3 regions of the Arthrobacter sp. CAN_C5 genome follow, and region 3 is predicted to be linked to each of the others. Evidence: riboswitches for the same ligand, from Rfam matches in the RefSeq annotation. Region 3 holds a riboswitch; each other region holds the start of a gene.
The links. Region 3 has a riboswitch for S-adenosylmethionine ahead of H4V95_RS13650 (homoserine O-acetyltransferase). Riboswitches for the same ligand answer to the same signal wherever they lie in the genome.
Positions count from the first base shown of each region.

Region 1 (2,194 bases), 950 kb from region 3:
ACACCAATAGGTAGATCTGCCAGACCTGATCGACCAACGGCAACGTGAGTGCTATACCAGTGCGCATCAGATCCGCGCCGATCAGGACGGCCTTCCGGGGTACCCGTTCCACCAGTACCGCCATGACGGGTGCAACGAAAACGTAGGCCAGCATCTTAATCGTCAGAGCCGTTCCGAGCACCGTCCCGGCCCGCGCGCCCGCCAGATCATAGGCGAGTAGACCCAGGGCAACGGTGAGGAGACCCGTTCCCGCCAAGGCCACCACCTGGGCCGTGAAGAGTCGTCTGTAGGCGGTCACCCTGAGTACTTCAAGCACGAAGTGTCCTCTCGGTCAAAGGGGCGAGCCGTCCGGAACGAAACAGCTTGCATCCCCTTCAGTATATGTGCACACGTTCGCACACATAAGCACAGCGTGATCAGCGCATAAACAAATACCCGAATTATGACCCGCAATTGATGGAAGTTACTTCCTATTAATTGCTGGTCTGCGCATTGTGCATATACTGGGGACAGCTTCAAGAGACGCGGTCGTAAAGCTCCGACTGGACCGCGCACCAACCCCATGTTCGTGGGTGGTTCGGATGACGAAGCGGCCTTCGCCTCGGTAATTACCAGACCGAGCCGGCGCAGGCAAGAGCACTTCGAAAGGCGTACCTCGTGAGTTGTCCGGCTAGCCGTTCCATTTCCTGATAATTATGCGCTAACAATTCAGCGCTGATTCGACCCCCTTTATTCTTTCTCCGGGTAGTGCCTTTAGTGTGCCCCCGGACCGCACCGAGGAATAGCACATGAACAATAAAGCGCTCCATCCTGCCCACAATTCCCAGCGACCGCAGGGCAGAATAGCCATTCTCGCGTCGCTCCTCGTAGCCTCCCTGGTGAGCGGTTGCGCTGCGTCCGCCAACCCGGCTGCGAACCCGGCTGTTGACCCGGCCTCGGATCCCGTGTCTGGTGGCATCCTCGACGTGTCGATCTCGGCCGAGCCGGGTTGCCTCGACGGACACGGCATCTCAGCGACCCAGCAACAGTTCCTGGGGAGGCTGATCTACGACAATGTGGTCACCCTTGACGACGACGGCGAGATAGCTCCCTATCTCGCGGAGTCGTGGGAAATTTCCGACGACGGCAAGACGTACACCTTCCACCTCAAGGAGGGAGTCACCTTCAGCGACGGCTCCCCCTGGAACGCCGAGGTGTTTGGGCTCAATCTGGAGCACATGAGGGATCCAGCGACCAAGTCCCCCCTTGCCGCCGCCTACATAGCGCCCTACGTCGACGGCACGGTGATTGATGAGTACACGTTCGAGGCACACCTGGAGTACGCCTACACACCCTTCCTCTACACGCTGGCCCAGTCGTGGCTTGGTATGAACTCCGGCAAGGCCATCCTCGAATCCCCTGACACTCTCTGCCAAGAGCCGATCGGAACGGGCCCGTTTACCGTTGCCGACTACCGCCCTGGCCAGGGCATCAGCTATACCAAACGGGAGGGGTACGACTGGGCACCGGAGTGGCTTGAGGGTGACGGCGAGGCCTACCTTGATGGGGTGGAGGTCACCCTGGTGGGTGAGCCGGTCATCCGCCACCAGTCCCTCGTGTCCGGGCAGTATGACCTGACGGAGAACCTGGCCCCGCAGAACGCTGCCGCGGTCGACGCAAACCCGGACTTCACCTACGAGAATTTGGTGCGCACCGGCAGCCCCAACGTGCTCAGCTTCAACCTGAGCCGTGCACCCTTCAGCGACCAGGCCGTCCGCGAGGCGTTCGTGGCTGCCATCGACACGCAGGCGGTCACCCAAAGTCTCGGCTTCGGCACGTTCACACCGACCGACAGTTTCCTGTCGACGGCAAGCAAATACTACGATCCGGCGGTTGAGGGGACCCTGCACCACGACCTGGAGAAAGCGAATCAGCTCCTGGACGACGCTGGCTGGACCGGCCGCGACGACGAGGGGTTCCGGACCAGGGACGGCGAGCGCCTCGTCATCGACGTGCCCACTGTCGAGAGCACCACGCCTAACCCCCTGCTCGTCCAGCTGCAGGGTGAAGCACGGAAGGCCGGCTTCGACCTCCAGATCATCCAGTTGCCGCAAGCACAGCTGAGCGAACTGCGGTACGCCGGTGACTATGACGCGCTGGCCGGCGTGTGGCACACCAACACCACCGACGTGCTGTTCATCAGGTATCACTCCTC
Region 1 is NZ_JAGGMZ010000001.1:1,956,355-1,958,548, forward strand. It holds gene H4V95_RS09235 (MFS transporter) at 1-316, opposite strand, end outside; SAM riboswitch class IV at 514-643, shown strand; gene H4V95_RS09240 (ABC transporter substrate-binding protein) at 789-2,194, shown strand, end outside.
Region 1: another riboswitch for S-adenosylmethionine. It lies ahead of H4V95_RS09240 (ABC transporter substrate-binding protein); the one in region 3 lies ahead of H4V95_RS13650 (homoserine O-acetyltransferase).

Region 2 (2,194 bases), 2.5 Mb from region 3:
GTTGAATGACCCCCATCTGGCGGACATCGTGACTGCAGCTCTGGAACGTCACAACGTGGCGGCGGGACTGCTCACCCTCGAGATCACCGAGACGGCGTTGACAGTCGACCCCGAAAGTGCGCTCCGGACGCTCAACGCGCTCAGCGCACTGGGCGTCAGCTTGTCCATCGATGACTTCGGGACCGGCCACTCCAGCCTGGTCTATCTGCGGCGCTTCCCAATCGATGAGCTCAAGATTGACCGGTCATTCATCGCGGGCCTTACCTCCGATACCAAGGACCACGCGATCGTGACCTCCTGCATCCAGCTCGCCCACGCGACGAACATGTCTGCGGTGGCCGAGGGCGTCGAAACGGCCGGCCAGCTGGAAGCCCTGTTGGGGCTTGGCTGCGATCTGGCGCAAGGCTACTTTTACACCCGGCCCATGACCGCGGTAGATCTGGAACCCTGGTTCGTTCCGCGTCCGGACAACCAGATCATGTCCCGGGAGCAGCTCACCGGCTAGTCGCGCCGCTGGATCACCGGCGGTCGCGATGACCGACCAGGCTATGAGGGCCTGCTGGGTGGTCATGCCGAGGAACCGGCTCGCCAGCAGTTCTCTGCCGGGCCATTTGTGACGATCCTTCGAGACCATTTTTTGACCCTGCGAATTATCTGCTTTAGCGTGAACTCAGAATCAAGAGTTCAGCCAATGGCTCCCTGGCCGGTTGAACAGCAACCCTCTCCCGTAGTGGGGTGCTTCAGGTGAAGATTCGGCCACCGGAACAAGTCCCCGGATGGCAAGTACGGCGTATCCAGGAGAGTCCCCGCAAGGGTCTCGGTGATACCGCCCGCGATCTCGAAGCGAGCCAGTATGTAACACCCGAGGAATCCCGCCCGATTGTCGCTGCAGTTTACGCAGCACCTTCACATTTTTCTTTTCTTAGTGCCGATCCAGCAGAGCTTCCGGCCGATTTCGCCTGCCCGCTGGTCCTTTTCCCAAGTAAACCGTTCAAAGGAAAACCCATGAATTCCCGCAAACTCCTGTCCCTTGCCGTAGTCCCCTTTCTGGCCCTCACCGTCGCCTGCGGTTCGTCGGAAGGCTCCGACTCCGGCAACGAAAGCATCAGCCTCGGCGTCGTCGGTGCCAGCGACCCGGAATGGGGGCTGTTGACCGAAGCCGCGGCGGAGGAGGGAATTGACCTTGAGGTCATCGACTTCGCCGAGTACACCCAGCCCAACCCCGCACTGAGCGAAAGCGAACTCGACCTCAACCAGTTCCAGCACCTGGTGTACCTGGCGCGCTACAACGTTTCCAGCGGTGCGGAGCTCGCCCCGATCGGGTCCACAGCGATCTACCCTCTGGGTCTGTACTCCACCCAGTACGGCTCGGTCGACGAGATCCCCGAGGGCTCCACCGTCGCCGTCCCCAATGACGAGAGCAACCTGGCCAGGGGCCTGCTCGTGCTCCAGTCCGCTGGACTGGTGGTGCTCGACGGCGGCGGCAGTGCCTTCTCGACCATCGACGACATTGACGAGGAGGCCTCCAAGGTCACCGTCACCACCCTCGAGGCCTCGTTGACACCCACGTCGTTGCCCGACGTCGCCGCCGCGATCATCAACAACGACTTCGTTCAGGACGCGGGGCTGAACTTCGAGGACGCCATCGCGCAGGACGATCCGACGGATCCCGCCGCCGTTGCGTACGTGAACGTGTTCGCCGCCCGTGCCGGTGAGGAGACCAACGAGACCTACCAAAAGCTGGTGAGCATCTACCAGGAAAACCAGGAGGTGCAGGACGCCGTCCAGGAGACCTCCGGTGGGACGGCCGAGTTCCTGGTGGTAACTCCCGAGGAGCTGCAGTCAACCCTCGACACTGTCGAGGAAGACACCGCCGCCCAGGGCTAGCCAGGCCCCGCCAACTCCTGCGGCCGGCCGGCGATCCCGGCTGGCCGCAGGGCTCTTCCAGCAAGGAGCACCATGCCCCTCATCTCTTTGCAGGACGTCACGAAAAGCTTCCCTCCGGGGCGGCGCGGTGACGATCCTGTGCACGCTATCGACAACGTCAGCCTAGACATTGAGGCCGGCGAGATCTACGGGATCATTGGGTACTCGGGTGCCGGCAAGAGCACCCTGGTCCGGCTGATCAACGCGCTGGAGAAGGCGACCAGCGGCACGATCATCGTCGACGGACACCAGGTCACCAACGTGCCCG
Region 2 is NZ_JAGGMZ010000001.1:429,045-431,238, forward strand. It holds gene H4V95_RS02090 (bifunctional diguanylate cyclase/phosphodiesterase) at 1-505, shown strand, start outside; SAM riboswitch class IV at 675-792, shown strand; gene H4V95_RS02095 (MetQ/NlpA family ABC transporter substrate-binding protein) at 1,006-1,887, shown strand; gene H4V95_RS02100 (methionine ABC transporter ATP-binding protein) at 1,960-2,194, shown strand, end outside.
Region 2: another riboswitch for S-adenosylmethionine. It lies ahead of H4V95_RS02095 (MetQ/NlpA family ABC transporter substrate-binding protein); the one in region 3 lies ahead of H4V95_RS13650 (homoserine O-acetyltransferase).

Region 3 (2,194 bases):
TAGTAAAGCCGGTCCGAGTCCACCGCGGCGATGAAGAACTGCGCCCGCGCCAACTGCACCGCTGCGTGCAGCGAGCCACGATCGCGAGCCGCGTCGTGACCCATCAGGGCTTCGGTCAAGGCAACATAGCTGTTGGCGTCGAAGCGGTCCACCAGTTTGTCAGCCTGATGATCAAGGTAGCTCTCCACCTGGTAGCGGCCACGGGCCGCCGGATCGGTGGAGCCGAAGGGGACCTCCGGACTCTGGGGTGCCCGGCCGAACCGGTACTCAAGCTCGGGTTCGGACCGGTAGGTGATGTGGGCGATCCGTCGCGCCAGCCCCAGCCCCGCGGTGGGCCCGCTGCCGGGGTAGTAGTCGCCGCCGGCGAACCCGGGGTCCAGGCGGATGGCAGCGAGCTGGGCCTGGCCGAAGGCGATCTGTTCCGCGGAGCTCGACGCCGTGCACGCGATGACTGCGCATCGTTCCACCCGATCCGGATACATCAGTGCCCACTCGAGGGCCCTGGCCCCACCCAGGGACCCCCCAAGCACCGAATGCCAGGTCCCGATTCCCAGTGCATCCGCCAGCAGCGCTTCGGCCCGCACGGAATCCCGCACCGTCAGGAACGGGAACCGCGATCCCCAGGGGACGCCGTCGGGATCGAGGCTGGCGGGGCCGGTGGACCCGTAGCACCCGCCGAGCATGTTGATCGACACGGCGAAGTACCTGGTGGTATCGATAGTCTTGCCCGGGCCGACCAGCTGGTCCCACCAGCCGTCCTCGTCCGAATCGCCCCGGGCGACATGGGAGCTGCCCGTCAGTGCGTGCTGGATCAGGACCGCGTTGGAGGCATCCGCGTTGAGGGTGCCCCAGGTTTCGTAGGCGAGGGTGAGTTCGGGGAGGTATCCCCCGGTCTCGCAGGTGAAGGGGCCCAGGCTGCGGGTCTGCACCGTCCCGTCCCGGCGCGAATGCATGGTGCTGCCCTGTTGGGTCGTGTGAAGAGTTGTCACTGAAACCGCCCGCCTCGAAGTCCGCGCTTGCGCCGGACACCTTGCCCGCCGCCTGGTCGTCACCCGGGGCACCCCGCCGCGAAGGAGGGTTGCCGTCCAGCAAGCCGGGGCTCTGGTGGAACGGTAATCCGCTCCGTGCTGGCACTCGTGACCTGCTTCTAGATAACCCGAAGAAGCCGTCCCGGTGCAAATATGTGAACGCAATCTACCGCGACAGCGGGGCCCATCAAGAGGTTAGGCGACCCTAAGTCGAGACACACATCACAAAGTGCAAAACTAGGGCCATGCGCTTGGACCATGTCTCATATGCTTGTGAACCCGACGGCCTCGTAGCGACAGCGGGGAGGATTTCCGCTGCCCTGGGCATCGAACCGGTCAAGGGCGGTGTGCACCCCCGCTTCGGCACGCGGAACATGATTTTCCCTTTGCTGAATGGCCAATACCTTGAGGTGGTCGAGGTACTCAACCACCCCGCGTCAGACAAGGCGCCCTTCGGCCAGGCGGTCCGTGCGCGCTCCGAAGCCGGTGGAGGCTGGATGGGGTGGTGCGTCGCGGTCGACGACCTGGCCCCGTTTGAGGAGCGGCTCGGCCGCAGCGCGGTTCCCGGAAACCGCAAGTTCCCGGACGGACAGGAACTGACGTGGCAGCAGATCGGCATCAAGGGTTTGATCGCCGACCCCCAGGTTCCCTACATGTTGAGGTGGGATGACGGGACCGAGGCGCTGCACCCCTCGCATGCCCGCCCAACGTCGGTCCGGCTCGACTCGTTGACCATCGCCGGGTCACCCGATCGGATCGCCGAATGGCTGGGGACCCCCGCCACCGATCCGCTGGATGGTGTCGCGGTGCGCTGGGTGGCCCCGAACGGCACTCCCGGCGTGATGTCGGTGACCTTCGAGGCTGCCAGCGGCCTGGTTGAAATCTAGCCCGTCCCCGCTCACCAAATTACGGCCCCGGCCCACCGGGCCGGGGCGGGTCGGGTTCCCCTAGTCGCCGATACCGATCGCCGACCCGAAGAGGGCAAAGCCAACGAAACCCGCAATGTCCAGCAGCGCGTGGGCAATTACCAGCGGCATCACCCGTTTGGTGCGGGTGTAGGCGTACCCGAAGATCAGCCCCATGATGAAGTTGCCGATAAACGGCCCGAACCCCTGGTACAGGTGGTAGCTGCCGCGCAGCAGGGCGCTGCTGACGATGATCACCGG
Region 3 is NZ_JAGGMZ010000001.1:2,902,393-2,904,586, forward strand. It holds gene H4V95_RS13650 (homoserine O-acetyltransferase) at 1-953, opposite strand, end outside; SAM riboswitch class IV at 1,008-1,142, opposite strand; gene H4V95_RS13655 (VOC family protein) at 1,274-1,915, shown strand; gene H4V95_RS13660 (CPBP family intramembrane glutamic endopeptidase) at 1,976-2,194, opposite strand, start outside.